4 regions of the Sulfurovum sp. MH2-6 genome follow, and region 2 is predicted to be linked to each of the others. Evidence: riboswitches for the same ligand, from Rfam matches in the RefSeq annotation. Region 2 holds a riboswitch; each other region holds the start of a gene.
The links. Region 2 has a riboswitch for cyclic di-GMP ahead of AC4JOV_RS10300 (L,D-transpeptidase family protein). Riboswitches for the same ligand answer to the same signal wherever they lie in the genome.
Positions count from the first base shown of each region.

Region 1: it holds a riboswitch for cyclic di-GMP, as region 2 does, so the genes downstream of both, AC4JOV_RS04005 (hybrid sensor histidine kinase/response regulator) here and AC4JOV_RS10300 (L,D-transpeptidase family protein) in region 2, are expected to answer to the same signal.
Region 3: it holds a riboswitch for cyclic di-GMP, as region 2 does, so the genes downstream of both, AC4JOV_RS05925 (DUF4382 domain-containing protein) here and AC4JOV_RS10300 (L,D-transpeptidase family protein) in region 2, are expected to answer to the same signal.
Region 4: it holds a riboswitch for cyclic di-GMP, as region 2 does, so the genes downstream of both, AC4JOV_RS01725 (ABC transporter ATP-binding protein) here and AC4JOV_RS10300 (L,D-transpeptidase family protein) in region 2, are expected to answer to the same signal.

Region 1 covers NZ_CM178170.1:802,296-808,012, forward strand. The annotation lists gene AC4JOV_RS03995 (autotransporter assembly complex protein TamA) at 1-378, shown strand, start outside; gene AC4JOV_RS04000 (translocation/assembly module TamB domain-containing protein) at 375-3,497, shown strand; cyclic di-GMP riboswitch class I at 3,571-3,652, shown strand; gene AC4JOV_RS04005 (hybrid sensor histidine kinase/response regulator) at 3,794-5,717, shown strand, end outside.
Region 2 covers NZ_CM178170.1:2,013,001-2,018,717, forward strand. The annotation lists gene AC4JOV_RS10290 (cytochrome c family protein) at 1-1,598, shown strand, start outside; gene AC4JOV_RS10295 (DUF1450 domain-containing protein) at 1,934-2,155, shown strand; gene AC4JOV_RS10300 (L,D-transpeptidase family protein) at 2,195-2,707, opposite strand; cyclic di-GMP riboswitch class I at 2,809-2,889, opposite strand; gene AC4JOV_RS10305 (peroxiredoxin) at 3,172-3,879, opposite strand; gene AC4JOV_RS10310 (transglycosylase SLT domain-containing protein) at 4,355-4,918, shown strand; gene AC4JOV_RS10315 (hypothetical protein) at 5,434-5,717, opposite strand, start outside.
Region 3 covers NZ_CM178170.1:1,166,044-1,171,760, forward strand. The annotation lists gene AC4JOV_RS05920 (5'-nucleotidase) at 1-775, shown strand, start outside; cyclic di-GMP riboswitch class I at 932-1,006, shown strand; cyclic di-GMP riboswitch class I at 1,081-1,155, shown strand; gene AC4JOV_RS05925 (DUF4382 domain-containing protein) at 1,296-2,159, shown strand; gene AC4JOV_RS05930 (MarC family protein) at 2,313-3,131, shown strand; gene AC4JOV_RS05935 (DUF58 domain-containing protein) at 3,183-4,010, opposite strand; gene AC4JOV_RS05940 (AAA family ATPase) at 4,010-4,957, opposite strand; gene AC4JOV_RS05945 (BatD family protein) at 4,950-5,717, opposite strand, start outside.
Region 4 covers NZ_CM178170.1:344,584-350,300, reverse strand. The annotation lists gene AC4JOV_RS01725 (ABC transporter ATP-binding protein) at 1-1,692, opposite strand, end outside; cyclic di-GMP riboswitch class I at 1,846-1,928, opposite strand; gene ribA (GTP cyclohydrolase II) at 2,063-2,632, opposite strand; gene hemB (porphobilinogen synthase) at 2,746-3,720, shown strand; gene argF (ornithine carbamoyltransferase) at 3,838-4,764, shown strand; gene AC4JOV_RS01705 ((Fe-S)-binding protein) at 5,076-5,717, shown strand, end outside.

The sequences.
Region 1 (5,717 bases), 1.2 Mb from region 2:
GTGGACCAGTTCGATCGTGAAGTACCCGAATCCAAACTCTTTTTTGCAGGAGGAGCCTACTTTAACCGTGCGTATGGATTCAGGGAGATCGGGGTGATACTCTCTCCTACCAAAGACTCTATAGAGGGGGCTTCTACGATGCTCAATCTCTCATTGGAAGCAGACTATCCGGTCTGGGGTGACATTTATGGTGCGATCTTTACCGATAATACGATGCTTAATGATGAGAGCTATGATTATACGGGTGATATCATCACATCAGCAGGTGTCGGTATACGTTATATGACACCGATAGGACCGTTTAAACTGGATGTAGGGGTTAATGTGAATGATCCCTCACAGTACGGTATCTCATTTCAGGTAGGGCAGTCGTTTTGAGAAAAGTATTCATAGCAATTTCGATTATATTTATCGTACTGTCTCTCGCACTTTGGATCGCTGTCAATACACCTGTCGTGGTCAAAGAAGTTGCGAAACGCTATGCACCGAAGTATGCTATCAGCTATAAAGAGATCACAGGGAATGTCCTTGACGGGATCACGATACACGCTCCCAGGTATGAGGAAATGCCACTTGCTGAAGAACTCACGCTAAGATGGAATCCTGTTGCTCTGTTGCAAAAAAAGATCTCTTTGACGAAGGTGGGGATAGACGAGGGGAATATTACAACCATAGAAACATTGGTCAAAAGTTTTGAGAATAATGATACAAAAGAATCTTCGGACTCCTCATTTTCATTTGAAGTAGGGATGGAAGAGGTGGATATCTCTCTGCTGCCTTTTGTGCGCAACGATATCTCTGTCTCAAAGCTCACGCTCTCTGCCGGTATGCTCTCCTATGCTACGGATGAACTGGAGATAGAAGAACTGGCACTCTTTCTGGATTCGAATGTAACGGATATCACGCTTAACGGAAGTTATGAGGAGAGGGAACTGGAGATCAGCTCACTGGATATCAAAAGAGTCGATCTTCCGACGCTTCAAAGATATCTATCAGGTGTTGAAGAGAGAGATCAGCGTGCCGAAACCGCTGAAAAATCCAGCAGTCAACCCTTCTATCTGCCAAAATACATCCGTCTGGACAAGCTTTATCTGAATGCAAAACCTACGATATTTGATCCCCTTCAACTCCAGAAATTCAACCTTCAAGGCAGTAATATCGTAGTGGATCTTGAAGAAATGTTGGTAGAAGATGGGAGTATGCTCCTTGATGCCCGCAGCAACCTCAGTAATATTATCTATAAAGGCACGGTTGATGAGAATGCACTGGTAGGTAAAGTGGCCTTTACCCCACATAAAAGACTGTTTGAACTTTCGGGACTGCCTTTGAGAAAAGAGGCGTTTGGTGATATAGAGATAGACCTGCTTGCAACCAAATCCTATCTGCAAGCCGGTGTGGAAGCAAGTATTACACAGATATTGACCGGAAGAAAGGGCGATTTTAATGTTGATATAGATACCTTCGTATCCAAACTACAATACCATATAGAAGAAGGGAGACTCACTGCTGATACCAATCTGATGATCTCTACCCCTTATGCAAAAAATATTTCGTTGATCAACCACTTAACCATGGATCAAAATATCACCTATCATGGAGAGATATATACCAAGGAGCTTTACGGTCTGGAAGAGAACCTGACAGGCGTGCTGCATGACCTCAATGTAACCTATCTGGGAGATAATCATCACCTGGATGCCAAACTGGATTCTGATGCCCTGGCAGGGAGCTTTGCAATGCAGGACTATCTAAGAGGCACGCTGCAGCTCAAGACAAAAAAGGCCATTAAAGTAGCAAATATTACGAAGCTGCCCGAAACGTTGGAAGAGACAGAGGCAGAGATAGAGGTGAAACTGCCTTTTGATCTGATTGACAATAGAATGCTTCGAGGGAGTGTAGAAGTGAGATCAAACCTGGTCAATATGGATACAGATATCATTTTGACCAAAACCATACAAGTCAAGAACAGGGTGACGATACCGGATGACTCACTCGTCCGATCCCTAGATCCGAAAATACAATGGGAGAAACTTGCTTCTGTAGATCTGGATCTGACAGTGGAAGGGAATGACTCTACGATAGAGGTGAAAACAGAAGAGTTGAACCTTCAGGCACGCTATAAAATGAGAGATCAGACCATTCATGGGAGTTTCATGAGTCCGCCTCTGCGTGCATCATTTGATGCCAATCTCACAAAAGAGATGAGACTGAACGCTGAGATAGGTTCGCTAAGTGCCTTGAACAGCTTTATCCCATCCTATTATACGTTGGGTGAGATGCCAGAGATGGAAGGAAGTGCGGCGATTCATGCTGTGATGACTCAGGAAAAAAGGGTGGATCTTTCCCTGCGCTCTCCTTTGATCGTCTATAATGCAGAGAGAGAAAGTGCCCATAACCTGAGTGATATCGATATCGATATCACGCTGCAAGATAGGCAGATGACACTTCAGCGTTATCAACTGACATACAATAAACAAAAACTCCATGCGAGCAAACCTTCCGTGATCAAACTGAAAGAGAATGAACTGCAACTCTCTCCGTTATGGGTGAATGATGCGCTGCAAATAGCAGGAGCGTATGAGCTGAAAAGCAGAGAAGGAAAGATCGATGCGGATGCGAAGAGCTTAACGCTGGAGCATGAATGGGCCGATATCATTTCAGATATTGACCTGGAAGCAACGGCAGAAGGCAATGATACTGAGATAAAGGGGGAGATCGTTTTACAGGGGGGAGATATCCATTATGATATGAAACAGCAAACATTTGCTTCTGACAGTGATATTATCGTGCTTCAAAATAACCATAAAAAAACAGATAATGCTTTTATGGATCATTTGAGTGTCGCCGTCAACATTGAGAGTAAAAAGCCCCTTATTTTCAAACAAGCAGAGATAAATATTCAGGCCAAACCGGCTTTTACCCTCTATAAAGGGCCGAATGAACCTTTAATGGTATTGGGATCTATAGAGTTGCTTGAGGGCGGTACCTATCTTTTCCAAAATAAGAAGTTTACTCTGGAGAAGAGTTTTATCTACTTTACGGGTACGCTAAATACACCGCTCTTAGAGATCAAGGCAAAACACCAGGCGCGTAACCACTTGATTACCATTACGGTGACAGGTACGCCGGAGGCACCGAATATCAACTTCTCATCAAGTCCGAGTCTTACACGGGAACAGATACTCTCCGTTTTACTCTTTGACTCCGAAGCGGGTGGTGATACCTACAGCGGTGACGAGATGATGAAGATGATGGGGGGTGCCATGGCCAAATCTGTTTTGGTCAATGCCGGAGTGAAGATCGATCACCTGGTACTTGGTGCGGGTAACAGCGTTGAGGTAGGTAAAAATCTTACACGGGACATTATGATTATCTATATCAATGACGAGATCCCGCGAGTTGAGTTGAAATATAGACACACTCCGAGTTTTGAGAGTGTCGTAGGAGCCAGCGGGGAGTCGAGCTCCTATGATATTATCTATACCAAAGATTTTTAGCCGCTTGTTACAGATATTTGGAAGTTGGTGCTTATTTAAGTCGATACGTTGTAAAATTCATTATAGGTATTAATGTTGAAAAAGCTAAACCTGTCGTGAGGCAGGGACAGAAAATCATGGGTCTTTCTTGTGAGGAAGATCGCCAGATTGCCAATAGAATCTACCTCTTTTAGGGACTATTCTGCTTTTAACTTTTTACCCAAAGATGTGAGTATCTGCATGGGAATGTATGTTACATTATCCAAGTGGGGATAGAGATCACTCAGATCACTAAAGTAGAACACTAAAGGAGTGATATGAAAATATCAAAAAACAGAAGTCTGCTGGGACTGCTGCTTATCGTAGTCATGGTAGCTTTTTTTATACTCTCTTATACGGCTTACACTACATATACAAAGTATGAAAGTGAACGAAAGAGTGCGAACCTCCCTTCATTCGTGGAACAGATAGAGTTGCTTATGGATACGATGGAGTTTGAAAGACTCAACAGTGCGATCTATCTGGTGACACGGGATGGAAGTGATGCGAAGAAACTTTCAAAGAGCAGAAGTGATGTCGATCTTGCATTGAAAAATCTCCAGCGTTATATTCAAGAGAGTCAATTTAGCGTATACAGCAGGCAAATTCAAAATATCAATCGTGAGTTACAGCAGACAAGGCGGGCAGTCGATGATGCCAGAGCGAACTATCAAGCGATTCTTATTGAAGCGTACCATGAGAATGTATTTGGATATATACGTGAGATGCTTGAAGGTCTGCAGGATATGCTTACCTCCGCTACAACAGCAGAGTATTTTACGGTGTACCTGGAGATTACAGCGCTTAAAGAGAATACCATACTTGAAAATACTTTGATCTCTTACGTACTGCTCACCTCACAAAGAATGCAACGTGAAGATGTCAGATTATGGGAAACGTTAATCGCAGAGGATAAGCTGCCTGAGTATCGTTTATTGGAAGACCAAATCGTCACCTCCAAGCTTCTTGCATTACTCTCCGCTGATGCGTATAAAGAGATTTTGGAAAAAGAGCGTGAGATGATCATGATTGAAGCCAACCGAGGCGGTTATGCCGTTGCTCTGTTGGGATGGCTGAATCAAATCGGTATCAAGATGGACTACTTGACCCAGGTGCAGTCAGAGTTACGTACACAGATAGATAAGCCGGATGAGACGGGGAAATGGTATGCTGCGGGATATGCACTGGGTGCCTTGGTAGTTCTGTTTCTGATGGTTTTGCTTTTGGTCAAGTTTTTCAAACTTCTACAGGACAGAGAGCTTTTTGAAGAGACGGTGAAAGATATCGAACTTGTACTGAATGACAATCAGCAAAAAGAGCTTCGCCGTCTGATTGAGAGCGGAAAGATGGACCACATCTATAAGTTTCTGATCAAAACGATCAAGGATGCCAACCAGACGAAAGATCTGTTTCTGGCAAGTATGTCTCATGAGATACGTACACCGCTTAACGGTATCCTGGGATTTACACAGTTACTCAAAGAGACAGAAGCAACAGATGAGCAAAGAGAGTTTATCACGACGATTGAGAGAAGCTCGGCACATCTTCTGTCGATAGTGAATGATATTCTGGATCTCTCCAAGATCAAAGCACAAAAAATAGAGTTTGAAAATATAGTGTTTGACCCTGTAGAAAATTTTGAGTCCGCAGTTGAGTCTTATGCGGCAAAAGCTTCTTCTGAACATATTGACTTTAATATCTTTCTGGATCCCACACTTCCAACGAAACTTATCGGAGATCCGACCAAAATATCACAAATCATTGTGAATCTGGTCAGTAATGCAATGAAATTTACTTCTCAAAACGGGGAAGTAAATGTCGTGATCCAGAAAGTCTCAGAAAAGGGTGAGGAGGTAAACGTAAAGTTTGCTGTCAGTGATACAGGTATCGGTATCTCCAAAGAGCAGCAAAAGAGGATCTTCCAGGCATTCGGTCAGGCAGATGTAAGTACCAGCAGAAAGTATGGCGGAACAGGTCTGGGGCTTTCTATCTCAGGAAGACTGGTAGAACTCATGGGAGGGAAATTAGAGATAAAAAGTGTTGTAGATGAGGGATCAACTTTCTATTTTACACTGCCGTTGAAAAAACCGGCAGATGCGACAAGAAGAGTCGTCGAAAATATGCGTGGAAAGACGGTGGGTATACTCAATCCGCATATCGATGAAAAATATTTTAGAAATAAAAACCTGGAAGCCTATATCG
Region 2 (5,717 bases):
CCTCCTCATCACCTACAGATGAGGATCCGATATTTCCCGATGCTGTTGAACACAATGCCTCTTTCACTTCAGACCATTTTAGCGGTTCACAAAACTGTGCACGGTGTCATGACGGATTGACTGATGAGAATAGGAGCGATGTCTCCATCCATAAAGCATGGCAAAGTACGATCATGTCCAACGCTGCCATCGATCCGTTCTGGAAGGCCAAAGTTGCCAGTGAAGTAAAGCGTAACCCGCATGTCCAAGGGGTCATAGAAGAAAAATGTGCCCGCTGCCATACGCCTATGGCAAGTGTAGAGGCAGGTTTTTCCGGAGATCCGGTAACACTCCTAGGTGATGGTTTTTTAAATCCGGAAAATCCGCACTATGACGCAGCGATGAACGGGGTTAGCTGTACACTCTGTCACCAGATAAGCAACACGGCTCAACTAGGTACGGTGGATGGCTTTTCCGGTGGTTTTGAGATAGCAGATGAGAGAATGATCTATGGTCCTTATCAAGATATTAATCCAAATCCGATGATCAACAATGTCAACTTTACTCCACTCTATAGCGCCCATATGATGGACTCAAAACACTGTGCGACCTGCCATGACCTTGATACACCGGTACTGCATCCTGATGGAGAACTTGCAGGCATATCCTTCCCGGAACAAGCACCTTATAGAGAGTGGGAATACAGTGAATACAACGGAACGAAGCATTGTCAGTCATGTCACATGCCGGTTGCGGAAGGCGGAGTGGTCATCTCGACACGTCCGGATAACGGTACACTGGCTCCACAAGAACCATTCCACCAGCATAAGTTTATCGGTGCCAATACCTATATGCTCAATATCATCAAAAACAACAAAGTAAAACTGGGTGCTATCGCTGATGATGCAAGTTTTGACCAGACGATCACCAATAATCGGGCATTCCTGCAAGCTTCAGCAGATGTCGAGATAACTCCCTCAGACTATAGTGATGGGAAATTGAGTTTCAGTGTCAAAGTCACCAATCACAGCGGACATAAATTTCCTACCAGTATCCCTACACGTCGTACATGGCTTCATGTCACGGTCAAAGATGCAGAAAATACTACAGTCTTTGAGTCAGGGGCCCTTGCTCCGGACGGTAGACAGATCATCGGTGTAGACGATAACCCCAACCAGGCCTATGAACCACACTATGAGAAGATCGTTGATCCCTCTGAGGTCCAAGTCTATGAAGGGATCATGGCAGACACAGAGGACAATGTAACCTACACCCTGCTCAATGCGGCACAATTTGTCAAAGATAACCGTATCATGCCGCGAGGAATGGATAAAACTGCTGTTCCAGAGACGATAAAAGCCTATGGAGCTGCCGATACGGACCCTAACTTCATAGGAGGAAGCGATACTGTCGATTACGAGATAGCATTGGCTGCAAGCAGCAGTTATACGGTAAACGTCACGCTCATGTACCAGACACTCGCCTACGGATTTGCACAGGATCTCTACAAAGATGATGACCTCACCGAAGTCGCACTGATGAAATACCTCGATGAGCAGACAAAACTCCACTCGGAAGAGGTATCCGCCGACCAAGCCGTTATTCCTCTCCTTCGTTAAAAGGAAGGGTATCCTCTTCCCTCTTGTTTCTATACTTGGTATAGGAACAAGAGATACCACCTAGCCTCTTTCCTATCAGGGAGTAGGAGTTAAAACGCTACCATTTTCTGGCTTCACTACCACGAAACTTTATTAAACTGCCAGATAAAAACAAGGTGAATCGCTGAAGAACCGAAGGTAACATCCGTACAGTTAGGAAACCACACCTCTCTATAAAAAATCGTCAACCTCAATCTTATGCTGTACTACTCTGTAAATCAGACTGATTAGAGGGTCATTTGGTTGAGACATAGTGCTACGCACACACTACACGTAGCCGGTGCTATAGTCACAGTATGAAGATAAAACTCTGTAAAAAATTTTCCAAGATCAAGAAATTTGAAAAAAAGCTTTCCAAAGCTTTTCCCGATAGCACCATCATTGTCAACTCATGCATCGGAGGTTTTTGCAACAAATGCAGGTCCCAGCCCGTGGCCAAGGTAGATGGAGTAAAGGTGAAAGCTAAGAGGATGGGAAAGCTGATCAAGAAGATCGAAGCGCTTTATCCATTCGCTTAGGGCGCATTCCCAAAATAGAGATGGGGAAACAGATATCCTTTAAGGCTTGATATGAATAGTAGTACCTACCGTCACATACTTTAAGACTTCATCCATATCACTGTTATACATTGCGATACATCCTGCCGTCCAATCCGTACGCTGTTTAAAAAATGACTTAAACCATCCCCCTTCATTATTGGGTTGGCCATGGATCATGATCGCTCCGCCGGGGCTTTTTCCTTTTTTTCTGGCATTTCTACAATCTTTTCTGTTTGGATAGGAGATATGCAGGGCTTTATAGAAAGAGCTGTTTGCTTTAAAATAGTCAAGCTTATAGTAGCCCTCCGGCGTTTTTTGGTCACCTTGTACCTGTTTGTGTCCGACAGGATTTCCGCCTAAAGCGATGTTGTAGGTTTTGAAGACTTTACCCTTGTGTGAAAGGATCATCTTTCTTTCTGATTTTACGACGGTAACCAGATCTGCTTTGATACTTGACGATTTCGAAAGTGATGCAGTATTTGCAAAGAGAAACATAGGGGCAACAATGAAGAGAAAGAAATATTTTTTCACAACGATCCTTTGAGTGGGTTTGTATCATATGAGATATCAAAAACCTGAAAGAGAAGAAGGTAGAGGTATCCTGACGCAGAGGTAAAAAGATACTTCTTTTAGTGTGCGGTCTGGCGATCTTTAAAAGGTAAAGACCCATGACTTTCTGTCCTTGCTTCACAACAAGTTTAGCTTTTAACATTAATATCTGAGTAGATTGTACTATGATAATGATTAAAAAATTATAAGACGGAGAGAGTGCCTCATTTTTCACCACTCTTTCCAGACACTGTACCGTTAACGCTTCATGATGCGGAAGAGGAACGGCACTGGGTATAGTATTGCCATCTTGCATAGTAAAAAGCATTAAATTGAAATATCTGATTTGCCCCAAAAGAGTAAATAGAGACGAGAGAAGTCCGCTATCAGCGAAGTGAAGCGCATAAGACGGGTTCCATATCAGAAGATATCGAACCCGACGGAGATTAGGACATGATCTCTTCTATGGTAATATAGTCACCTACTCTACCCGTCATCTCTTCTACATCCGTATTGACCGGGAGTGTTTTCTTACCAGGCTGCCAACCTGCCGGACATACTTCACCTGTTTTTTCAGCATGCTGCCATGCTCTTACCTGTCTGAGGAACTCGTTGACGTTTCTTCCTACCATCGGTGCCTGTACTTCCTGCGCCACTACAGTCCCCTCCGGATTGATAAGGAATCTACCTCTCAGTGCGATCCCCTCCTCTTCGATCATTACACCGAATGCTCTACTGACCGTTCCTGTAGGGTCTGCACCGATCGTCAGCTTAAGATCTTTCAACAACGGCTCGGTCTCAACAAATCTTTTGTGAGAGAACTTCGTATCTGTGGATACGGCAAGGATCTCTACACCCATCTCCTGGAACTCGTCATATTTTGCATTCATTGCCGCGATCTCTGTGGGACATACGAAGGTAAAGTCTGCCGGGTAAAAACATACCACATACCATTTACCAGCATAATCCTCACTCTTTACATTTGTGTAGTGACCTGTTTTCGCATCAAATGCATCCATTGCAAATTCCGGCGCTTTTCTTAGTACTAAAGATGAACTCATTCTATTTTCCTTTGTTTCTCTATTTTTATTGTTTTCTTCTTCTGAGACGTTTTGTGTCTCTTCTATCGGTTTGGAACCTGTATCACAAGCCATAATCAATCCTTTCTCTAAAGGATAATTATTATCCTTTGATAAAATTTATTTTATATGAATCATTCTTAAAGTTTTATAAAACATTCAAAAAATCTATAATTTTCTTTATTATTACTTATATTTAATAGGATATTTACTGATAGAGTGCTTATTTGTTTCCCTTTGTATGAGATTTTCCCTCTCTGAGATACTCTCTTTTATTCCCTGGAGTCACTATACTATATATACTCCGGTATCGTTTTCATCTCGAATGCTATAAAATCGATAAAACTATACGTTTTGATACATCTTTCTCAATTAAATTAATCTTACTTTAAGCTTTAATGTTTTATTAAGTTTTATTCTATATAATTTCGATAACTTCTATAAAGAGACAGTTTTTGTCTTTTATTTTCCCAAATCAAATTTTTATCATAAAGGAGTAAGCATCGAAGTACTAGCCTATACAGTTACACTATCTATCGCAATCATGCTTTTGGCAGCCAGAGTAAAACGGCCGATCTTTTCCCGACCGGCACTTACACTTCTCACCGTTCTCTTCTTGAGCACTACCGGTGCCGAAGCTGCTTATGAACATATCGCAAAAAAGGCAGGGATCAGTTCACAAAAGTTTGCATCGATCGTGAAGAAGATTGTCAAGATAGAATCTACGACGGGGAGCTACTATACTAAGAACAAAAAAAGCGGTGCCTACGGACGCTACCAGATCATGCCTAAAACAGCCAAGGAATATGCCAGGAAACTGGGCATCCCTTACAGCCAATGGAAAAAGCCTAGCAATCAGGACAAAATATTTCATGCCATCCTAAAAAACAATATCCGCGCACTGAAAAGAAAAGGCATCGAGATCAGTGCTTTTACTATCTACGGAGCGCACCAGCAGGGTGCAGGCGGTTTCAATGCCATTATGAAAAACAAGAAACTCACAAAACGCCTCGAACGAAATCTCCGATACAACCTTCCAAAAAAGCTGAGAAAAACACACCGTTCGAAACTCGTTATCGTATGGAAAGAGTATTGGCAGGAGAGGCTTGCCTAAGCCCTTCGTTCCGCATCTCCTGGTGCGGAATGTCCCCTCACCCTTCTCCTCATTCCCTACTACTATAGGGAATCTACCCTTTGAATTCCATGCTTCAAGTGAGAATGACTACAGAACACTATTTCCCTCTCACGCTAGTCTATGATCATAGGATATAGGATTAAAGTAGGGGTTCATATCGAAAGATAGGAAACCGGTAAGCATAGCATCCAGGTAATGGTATGATCAGTACCTGACGCTATATTTTTAGAAAGTTGGCTGAAGTTTTTAGCGAAAAATCTCAGGCAACCTGCTTTTCTTTGCTCTCCTGAAGAGCGATCTCAAAGCGTTTTATATGCGAAACAAAAATGATAATAATGAGATGAGTTATCTTCCCCTCTTCCCCGTATATTCAGTGGATATAGATCCAAATGATAAATCTGTTTCTTTCTATACTCTATTCAATTTTTTATGATACGTGTTTAACGCAATACTTGAACTACCCTCCGCTTATCCAAGCGGAGAGTAATGGGTGATTATGCCATGAAACCGCTTGTTGCAGAAGTAGCAAGACCAAGCGTAGTATCAAGTAGGTTATCAACCAAACCAAGTGTACTGCCTACAGTACCAAGTACTGTATCGTTCACTAGAAAGTCAACTCCACCAACAAGTGTGTTCACTGCAGGCAATACAGTACCGTTCACTAGATTATCAGCGATGATCGTTGTGTTATCAACTGCAGCATCCGCAACCAATAAAAGGTTTACTACATCAGCAGTGATCGCTGTTGTCGCAACAGAAGTAGCAACATCCAACACAT
Region 3 (5,717 bases), 850 kb from region 2:
TGATTATCAGCTGAAGCATGAAGAGACTCCCTTGGAAGTGGGTACGGCATTCCGTTTTGTCAAAAACCTGCTGGCGATCAATAAAAGTTTTGATGACAAGTTGATCGAAGTGATCATCCTCTCAAGAAATAATGCTGCTACCGGACTTCGTATCGGGCGTTCTATCGCACACTATCAACTGGAGATAGAACGCAGCGGCTGGACAGCGGGAACCTCAGTCGCCAAATATCTTGATGCATTTAAGGTCGACCTTTTCCTCTCTGCGCATCCTGCGGATGTGCAGGATGCGATCAATGCAGATGTCGCTGCCGCAACGATACTTCCTCACAAACCAACGGTCGATGTTGAATCGGATATGGTAAAGATCGCTTTTGACGGAGATGCTGTGATCTTCGGTGACGAGAGTGAGAGAATCTATCAGGAGAAAGGTCTGGAAGCCTTCCTCGCACATGAACGTGATAATGCTAAAAATCCACTGAGTAAAGGTCCCTTCTTCAAGTTTCTGAAGGTCATCTCGGATATCCAGGATAGATTTCCGATGGAGAAGTCTCCGATCCGTACGGCACTGGTCACTGCACGTAACTTCTCCACCCATGAGAGGGTGCTTCGTACACTTGATGCCTGGGGTGTACGTGTCGATGAAGCGTTTTTTCAGGGAGGGGTACAGAAGTATGAAGTGATCAAGGCGTTCGGCGCGGATATCTTTTTTGATGACCAGGATACACACTTGAAGTATACGGCAAAGGATACCCCCCTCGGCAAAAGTTCCCTATAGGTGTTAACCGGACACCTACTCAAGAAGTTTCAGTCAGGAAGTCAATTTATATATAAAATAATATGAATTTATTTTTATTTTACATTTGCTTTATTAAACCTTAAGAATAATACCCCTATAATTAAAACGTTATTAAATATTTGAGTTTTTAAATATTATTTGTTGTGCCAAACTTGTTGTGAAGCAAGGACGGAAAGCCACGGGTCTCCAGCAGACAGCCGGGTTGCCAAATACTTCTTGAGGAAGAGAGTATTCTTTCGTTTTTTGTTTTCTCCTGTTTTCCATTTCACATTTAGTATTTATTCAGTTTGTTGTGCCAAACTTGTTGCGAAACAAGGACGGAAAGCCACGGGTCTCCAGCAGACAGCCGGGTTGCCAAAGTGAATTTTACGCTTCGTTTGTACAACAAAAAAAGCCCTCTTTATTGTGAGTAAGCTATCTACTTCCTTATAGAAGCACGATATGGTTTACGTTGAGACAATTCAGATGGTATGTAAATTTGTTATAAAGGAAATAGGGAATGAAACAACTTATAGCTGCTTTAGGCTTATCTTTAAGTGTGATACTCTCTGGATGTGGAGGAGGTAGTACCTCAGATTCGGATATGGCGACAGTTACAATGAGCGTGACTGATGCACCTGTCGATGATGAAAATGTTTTGGGTGTCTATGTGACATTTATCGGTCTTCAATATCAATATGCTGACAGCAATGAGAGCTGGAAAGAGGTAGATTTCAACGAAACTACGATTGATCTTTTGAGCCTTCAGGACGGAAACACGTCAATGCTTAACAAAGTTGAGCTTCCGGCTGGTGTGATCGATCATGTACGTTTCAAGCTTGATACAGAAAAATGTTATGTAGAGACACTTGGCGGAAGAGCATATATGAAGGTTCCAAGCGGTGATCAAACAGGTTTCAAAGCGATCGGTAGCTTTACGATCCCGGCAGGTGGTACTGTAAATGTGACAGCAGACTTTGATCTTAGAAAATCTGTCAATATGAATGCAAACGGATATAGCTTGAGACCAACAATCAAGATCGTTGACAATATCCAGGTTGGAGAGATCAACGGTACAGTAACTGCAGATATCAATGAAACTTCTCAGGCAATTCTTTATGCCTATGCAAATGATACGTGGGATGACAATGAAACAAATGCCACAAACAACTTCTCAAATGCTGTACTTAGTACAGATGCGACTGATGGTGACTTCACCTTGCCTTGGTTGACGACTGGTACATATGACCTTGTATTGGTAGAAAACAATGTTAACGGTGAGTTTGAAACTGTTCTAGGCTTTATCAATAATGTTGGTGTAGAAGCGGATACAACAACAACGATAGATATCAATGATACAACACTAGAACCATATCTCCTATAGTCATTAATTTTTTGAATATCTCCTTATCCTCCTCTTTTGAGGGGGAGTTTTTCTTACTTACTTTACGTATTTCAATTCTCTATCTTTACCTGATACTTTTACTTATAGTAAACTGATGGCATTTTTTGATGTATATTACAGTGCGATCTAAGTATGGCATGGGTAACAGTATTTTGGATCCCTAAGCATATCGAAGTACTTTACGGCGTATCCTTTTCAAAGGCTACTATCTGTACCGTAACAGATAGGGTAGCAGATATCGGGTTTATACACTTCATTTGGCTACCGATTAAAAAGCGAATACTATATATTTTTTTCGATAAATTATGCTATATTCCTGAAATGGAAAATTTTTTTGCCGAATGTCTCAAACATACCATTTCTTTTTTCGCAATAATTGATCCGATTGGTGTGAGTGCAGTGATGCTTTCACTTTTAGGGGAAAATATAAATAAACAAACTATTTCTATGGTCTCCAGACGAGTAAGTATTACGATAGTGATAGCATTTTTTGTCGTACTTATAAGTGGTAATTTTATCCTCAACCTTTTTCATATCGATACAAATTCTATAAAGGTCATTGGTGGAATAGTATTGGTTTTAACAGCCCTGGCGATGATCCAATCTGATCAAGATTCAATGAATCAGAAACTGACGAATGGAAAGCGCAATTTAGAGTTGGCAATAATTCCTATTGCAATTCCTATAACATTTGGACCCGGTATCTTTTCAGCTATTATTATCGTCAGAGATCAGGTACAAAACATGGGCCAACTTCTTGCAATAGTCGCTGCATTTTTAGTCAATGCTTTGATTGTTTATATCGTTTTTAAAAATTCTATTCATATAAAATCTTATCTTGGGGAGACAGGTCAAAGCATTATTACAAAACTTATGGGCTTGATAGTTGGAGCGATCGCCGTACAATTTATAATATCAGGAAGTGTCGCACTTGTTAAGAGTTACCTGTAACATGGTTAAATGTCATTTTAAACCATGGGCCGATTCTGCTACTGCAAAACGTTAAACAAATAATCTAACCAGTTTTTCCACAGGATCTTCATCCGTGTAGATCGTTGTATGTCTGATGTTGTATTGCATAAAATGTGTTTGCATCGCTTCATCATGTGCGTTGAGCATGGTCAGATAGTTTTGGATACCCGAAGTACCAAAATCGGTATGAAGGCTTTTTGTGCTTTTAGGGTCATCCAGTATCACTTCTCCCAGCTTTTGAGGCTTCTCTTCTTCCCTGTGCCGTACGATAATGGCGATCACTTCGTGTTTCTGTGCGAGCAGTGAGAGGTCAATAGGCTCCAGGAAATCTCCTATCATAAAGAGTAGGGAGCGTTTATGAATATGGCTAGAGAGTGTCTGGATAGCTTTTTTGTAGTCCAGTGAGGTATGCAGTATCTCTTGTTCATAGAGCGCTTTGGAGAAGTACTCTATATGGTAGAGCTGTTTCGTCGGAGGCGTAAGGGTATAGTGATCGGTATAAAAATTAAACCCGGTAAAAAGATCATTGTTGTGATGGACAGAGTAGCCAAGGAGCGTAGCGATCTCCGTGAGGGTATGTTGTTTAAGGTTATCCTCGCCAAAGTAGAGACTGCCGTCCATCATCGCTGCAACAACGACTGAGAGTTCCCGGTTCGCATGAAGCTCTTTGATATAGGGACGCCCCAGTTTAGCCGTGATGGTCCAGTTGATCTTTCTGACATCATCGCCGACCTGGTACTCTCTCAGTTCACTGAAGTCATAGCCTTCTCCATGCATCTTGGAGAGGTTGTTGCCCGCAAGCAGGGTGTAGACCTGGTATCTGGCTTTGAGCTGCAGGGTTTTAAGTGCGAGTGACATTACGGTACAGGTACTTCTTTGACAATTTTGGAGATGATCTCATCCGGGTTGATCCCCTTTGCTCTGGCCTCATAGTTGAGTACGAGACGGTGACGCAGCACATCATGCAGTACGAAGCCGATATCGGCAGGTGTGACGTGGTCATTTCCTCTGAGAAATGCTTTGGCCTTTGCCGCCTTATAGAGGTCTATCGAGGCTCTGGGGCTGGCACCGTACATTAGGTCATTTTGAATACTCTCAAGACCGAATCTTTCCGGTTCTCTGGTTGCTGTAATCAGCTGTACGATATAACGCTCCACCTCTTCATCAACATGGAGAGTGCTCACTTCGTCTCTGAGTGCCTGAAGCGCTTCTTTGTTAAGCACAGTTTCTACCGTCTCAAAACTTTTAGTTGCAGCCTTTCGCATAATGGTCAGCTCATCCTCTTCACTGTTGTGCGTGACGACCAACTTCATCATAAACCTGTCCAGCTGTGCTTCAGGCAGTGCGTAGACTCCCTCCTGTTCGATAGGGTTTTGTGTTGCCATGACCATGAAGGGAGGTTCGATCCTGAAGGTCTCATCGCCGATGGTTACCTGGCGTTCCTGCATCACTTCAAGGAGGGCAGACTGTACCTTGGAAGGAGCACGGTTGATCTCGTCTGCCAAGAGCAGATTTGTAAAGAGCGGTCCTTTTTTGATACCGAAGTCATTGGTCTGGGGATTATAGATCTGTGCACCAATGATATCCGAGGGAAGCAGGTCCGGGGTGAACTGTATGCGTTTGCTCTCAAGTCCGAGCGCCTTGGAGAGTGCATTGATCGTTGTTGTCTTTGCAAGCCCGGGGACACCTTCAACCAGGATATGCCCGTCACTAAGCAGTCCGATCAGCAAACCGTCTATCATCTGCTCCTGGCCGATAACGGCTTTGGAGAGTTCTTTTTTGAGTGCCTCTATTTTCTTATGCATTGAGTTCCTTTTTTATCGCTTTAAGGTTAAGCGGTTTTTTTCCATAGATATGTGCTTCAAGTTTCTCTATCGCCGGAGCAAACTTTTTACTATCTTCTGCAATGAGCAGGGTAAGCAGTGCTTTGGGATCACTGGTTTGGTTTATCTGTTGTATAAGAGGATCCTCCTTGATCTTCTCTTTTTTGTACCATTGTACACTCTTGGCGGTGAAAAAACCTGAGAGAAAGACCGCCATATAACCAAGCAGTGTACCGATCCAGGACCAGTCAGTGGCTTTTATCGGTGCAGGAGAGTCAACTTTATCCAGAAGTGTGGCATGTGCGACAGGCGTAATCTTGAATTCTTCTTTTGGTACGGTCAGTATATAGCTTGTTTGTGTCTTAGGATTAAAGGCTCGGATGTTGATCTCATCAAAAGTAAAGCTTTGCTCTGCACTTATGGCCATGGGATAGGTGACAGTGTTATCGGTATGTTTGGCACTGCGTATGGTTTTTACCTCCGGGGTCTCTTTAAAGAGTGTATACTCTTTTGTGGAGAGAAAGCTGTTTTCAAGTATCGGAGGGTAGCCTCTCCCTTTTATCTCTACAGTGAAGGGGATCGGTTCATAGGCATTGGCTTGATGCGTTTTTAGCTCATGCGTCAGCGTAAAATCTCCTATCAGCTGTGTCCCCTCGGGAAGCGGCTTAACAGCCAGCTTCAAAGGCGCTAATGCAATGGGAGTATCAGTCGTCGTAATACCCTTTACGTTATCCCTATCCCC
Region 4 (5,717 bases), 890 kb from region 2:
ACCCTCTTCAATCAGATAGATATAGTCGGCCTGTTTGATCGTCGTCGTCCGGTGTGCGATGATAATCGTCGTACGTTCTTTCAAAAATGCTTCAAGTGTTTTATAGAGATCATTCTCAGTATCATTATCCAACGCCGAGGTTGCCTCATCAAAGATCACGATTTTTGGATCAGAGAGGATCAACCTCGCGATGGCTAGCCTCTGTTTCTGTCCACCCGAAAGACGGATACCGTTTTTGCCGATACGTGACTCCAATCCCTCTTCAAGCCCTTCTACAAATCCATCGAGTTTTGCTGCCTTCAATGCTGCATAGATCTTTGTATCACTGATCTCTTTGGCAAGTGTAAGGTTCATACGGATCGTATCATTGAAGAAGAGAGACTCCTGCAGCATCAGGGCAACATTCTCCCGAACAACAGGGAGTCCTATCTCTTCAATAGGAATACCGCCATAACATACTTCCCCTCCTTGGTGATGATACAGTCCTACCAGGATCTGGGCGATCGTGCTTTTTCCGCTACCGCTGGGTCCGACCAGTGCGACCTTCTCTCCCTTCCTCGCTTCAATGTTGATATGAGAAAGTATTTCCCTCCCGCCGGGATAAGCAAAAGAGAGATCTTTCAGTGTGACTGAGGTGCTTGCAACCCCCTCAAAAGGATTCTGCTCGTGAGGGTAGTGCGGCTCCTGTTGGAGATCCAGAAGTGCATTGATGCGCTCCAGCGCCGGTTTGGTATTTTGATAACTGATCACCAGCCCCATCAACTGCTGTACAGGAGTATTCAGTGTAGAAAGATAGAACAAAAAGGCGATCATCATTCCCACACTCAAATCAGAGTAGGCAACCACTATCACCCCTAAAGCACGAAAGAGATCGATCACCGTATTGGTCAGAAGCCCGGAAGACCTTTGTGCCACCATCGCTTTCTGACCATATTCGACCGATGCATTTTCTATCTCTTTGGCCTGGCCAAGGATAAGACCGAAAAAGTTTTTCTCCTGGTTACTCGCACGCACCTGCATAAAAAGCTCAAGTGTTTCATTAAGCAGTTCATTATAAACCTCATAGGCTTTATATTGGCGCTTTAGCAGCTCCCCGGTCTTCCTGCCAAGGAGTTTTGAAAAGGCGAGGAAGAAAGGGTTCAATATAAAGATCAGTAACGCCAGTACCCAATTCATCCAAAACATCACAGCTGCAATCCCTACAAGCATCAATGCCGCACTGAAAAAGTTGCTGACAAATGCTCCGGAAAAACTGCTGACACCCTCGACATCCTGTATCGTCTTGGAAGCGACCCCGCCGGACTTCAGAGTCTCATACTCGTGCAAAGAGACACGCTCGAGGTGGTGTAGGATACGATGCCTGAGAAGATAGCTGATCTTCTGGGTGACCTTAATCGCATAAAAGCTCTGTTTATTGCTGAAAACAAATGCCACCATTCGCAATAGTATTACAACTACTACTGTAACAGAAACGAGAAACCATGCTTCCGTGTTGCCGAATGCAGCAGATAAAAATGTTGTCATTTTCCCAGGGTGACCAAGCAGTACCTCATCAATCAACAACGGAATCAGCATAGGAATAGGCAGAAGCAGCAGTGTTGCACCTATACCATAAACCAGTGTAGCCCAAAACGCTTTTTTTTGTGCGAAAACCTGCTCTCTCAAGAGCTTCAATGAGTAGCGTTTTGTCATTTGGGATCTATCCCATCGCTATATATCCCCAATATAGCAGTATATACAAACAGGAAGAAAGTAAAAGAGAGAAAAATATCTTTCAACTCAAAGATATGAAATTTTTTTAATGATACATCATTCCACTGTTTCATGGTACTGCTCCAGAATATCTCTGGCAACCCGGCTATCTTGCCCCCTTTTCAAGACCCGCAGCTTTCCGTCTCTACCTCACGATAGGTTTGGCTTTTTCTATTTTTATTAAATTAAGTTATTTTACCTATTATAAAATTAAATAAAAATAAAAATGTAACATTAATATAACGTTGCTGATTTTTTAACACACTATCACATAAAATCTCGTATCTAAAAAAGAAGGGTAAAAGTGATTTTAGAGCAGATGCCCCATCTGCTCTTTTTTTGTCTGAAGATATTTTTCGTTGTGAGGATTTGAATCGATCTGTATAGGGATACGTTCGATGATCTCTATATTTTTAAGGCTTTCGATCTTCTTTGGATTGTTGGTAAGCAGCCTGAGCTTTTTGATCCCGAAATGGTTCAATATAAACTCTACGATATCATAGGTTCTCTCATCAGCCTGAAATCCCAGTTGGTGGTTTGCAGCAACGGTATCAAACCCTTTATCCTGCAGCGCATAGGCATTCACTTTGTTCAGAAGTCCGATGTTACGACCCTCCTGACGATGATAGATGATCATCCCACCTTCTTTGGCGATCAACTCCATTGCTGCATGAAGTTGCTCTCCGCAGTCACACTTCAACGAACCCAATGCATCCCCCGTCAGACATTCCGAGTGTACCCGCACGATCGGAGCTTCCGGAAGATCATCCGTATAGATCGCCAGATGTTCTTTCCCCAGATCATCTTTAAAAGCTTGAATGTTAAATGTCCCGTATTTCGTTGGTAAAATGGCCGTTTCTGATTGTTCTACTGCTTTCATGCCGGAGATTATACAGCAATAATAAATAATTAATCATTAACAGCCGATAATTGTTGTAAAATGGCAGCTACTTATAAATAATTAAAAAATTTCACCCAAAAGGTAGAATAATAATGTTTGCACGTTTTCGTAGAAAAAGAATCAACCCCGTCCTCAGAGAGCTCCTCCAGGAGACACACCTCAGCGTCAACGACTTCATCTATCCGCTTTTTGCAAAAAGCGGCGAAGGGATCAAAGAGGAAGTAGACTCCATGCCGGGCGTATACCAGATGAGTATTGATGAGATCATCAAGGAGTGTGAAGCGCTCAAAAAACTCGGAATCTATGCGATTATCCTCTTTGGTATCCCAAAGGTAAAAGACTCTGTGGGGAGTGATGCCCTCTGTGAACACGGTATCATCGCAGAAACAGTCAGAGCAGTCAAAGCGGCACATCCTGATATGTTCGTGGTAACAGACCTCTGTTTTTGTGAATATACAGATCACGGACATTGTGGAGTACTGGATCCGGTACTTGAAACGGTAGACAACGATATCACCCTTGGAAACCTGGCAAAGCAGGCAGTGATCCATGCGAAAGCAGGTGTGGACATGATCGCTCCGAGCGGGATGATGGACGGAATGATCACAGCAATCCGCGAAGGGCTGGATGGTGCAGGATTTGAAAATCTTCCTGTGATGAGCTACTCGACTAAATTTGCTTCAGCCTACTACGGACCGTTTAGGGATGTTGCAGAGAGCAGTCCAAGCTTTGGAGACAGAAGAAGCTACCAGATGAACCCTGCCAACCGCAACGAAGCAATCCTGGAAAGTGTAGAGGATGAAAAAGAGGGAGCAGATATCCTGATGGTCAAACCGGCCCTTGCTTACCTTGATATAGTCAGAGATATCAAAAACAACACCTCTCTTCCATTGGCAGTCTATAACGTATCGGGAGAATACTCGATGCTAAAGATGGCAGCCAAAGCAGGCGTGATCGATTATGACAAAGTGATGATGGAAACACTGCTTGGATTCAAGCGAGCGGGAGCTGATATCATCATCACCTACCATGCAAAAGAAGCGGCTGAACTGCTACAAAAACAGTAACTTCATCGGGGTTTCACCCCGACAATCACACCCTCCTTCAACTTTCAACCCATTTATGGTAGAATATTTCCTTTTAAAATTTTAGCTATATTTAATGTATCTAACAAGGATAGTCCGATGAGACACTTTTTGACACTGGCAGACTTTAGCAAAGAAGAACTGCTGGAGATGATCGCACTGGCACAGAAGATCAAAGCTCAAACCAAGCAACGCAAATTCGTACCCTACATGGAAAACCAGACACTGGGAATGATCTTTGAGAAGAGCTCTACACGTACCAGAGTGAGCTTTGAGACAGGGATCTACCAGCTTGGCGGTATAGGGCTTTTCCTCTCTTCCAATGATATCCAGTTGGGACGTGGAGAACCGATGAAGGATACTGCACGTGTCATCTCCCGTATGGTCGACATGGTAATGATACGTACCTTTGAGCACAGTAAACTTGAAGAGTTTGCAAAATACTCCAAAGTACCGGTGATCAATGGGCTTACAGATGATTACCATCCCGTACAACTGATGACAGACTACCTGACAATGCTTGAGTTTGGCAAAGAGAACCCGGTTGTCGCCTATGTAGGAGATGGGAATAACATGACCCACTCATGGCTGATGCTTGCAGCGATCATGGGGTTTGAGCTTCGTGTCGCTACACCAAAAGGATATGAGTGTGATCCGGCTATCGTAGCGCGTGCACAAACCCTTGCGGCACAAAACGGTGGGAAACTCATCTTTGGCAACGACCCAAAAGAAGCGGTCAGAGGTACAGATGTGGTCACAACTGATACATGGATATCTATGGGACAGGAAGATGAGAAGGAGACAAAACTCAAAGCGTTTGACGGATATATCGTTGATGAAGCAATGATGTCCCTTGCGAAAGAGGATGCGATCTTCCTCCACTGTCTACCTGCTTACAGAGGATATGAGGTAAGTGAAGAGGTCTTTGAAAAACACGCTGAAGTGATCTTTACAGAAGCAGAGAACAGACTGCATGCTCAAAAGGGTATCATGGTCTGGCTGGATAGTCATCGTAACGATAACTAAGTGAAGAGTGAAGAACGAATAGTGTATAGTTCCAGTTTGCATTGCAAAGCAATGCTTCTATACTAAGAATAAGAGAAAATGTCAGCCTTAACGACCTTGTACCCCATTTATGCTTTAGCAACAGGGGTATCGGCATTTAGTGCCAGAAAAGCGAAGCGATTCGAGAGGGCTGACGCTTTTTTGCTTACTTTTTTCTAAAAAAAGTAAACCCCAACACTTGAAATAAATAAAAAAGTTAGCTATAACTACTATATATACTCTACCTCAAAAGAGCTAGAATGTGAGTAAAAACAAATTGATAAGGAAACCGTTTGAGTAAATCAATCGACGAAATCTTTAACTTTACTGATACCAGTGAAGCCTGTATCAAATGTGGTAAATGTATCCCGGTATGTACCATCCACCAAGTCAACCCTGATGAGACCACCTCGCCCCGTGGATTTATCGACCTGCTTGGTGCCTATAAACGTGGAGACCTGGAACTGGATAAAAACGCAAAAGATATCTTTGAAAGCTGTTTTTTATGTACCAACTGTGTAGATGTCTGTCCCAACTCACTGCCTACAGATATGGTCATCGAAGAGGTACGTGCAGATATCGCGGACAAATACGGTATCGCCTGGTTTAAAAAAGCCTTTTTCTTCCTTCTCCGTAACAGAAAGATCATGGATCTTGTCATGAAACTTGGCTTTATGTTCAAAACCTGTGCCTTGAGTGTCGATGAAAAAGGAAGAGGGCTTAAGGCAAGATTTGCTCTGCCGATGGTCAAAAAGGGAAGATTGTTACCGTCTATGGCAAAAACCAGCTTTCTCAACAGCCATCCCGAAGAGATACCTGCACCCATACAGGAGAAGAAGAACCCTCGTGTAGCGATCTTCATCGGATGTCTTGCCAACTACAACTATACCGATATCGGTGATAGTCTGGTAGAGATACTCAAGCAGTTGAATATC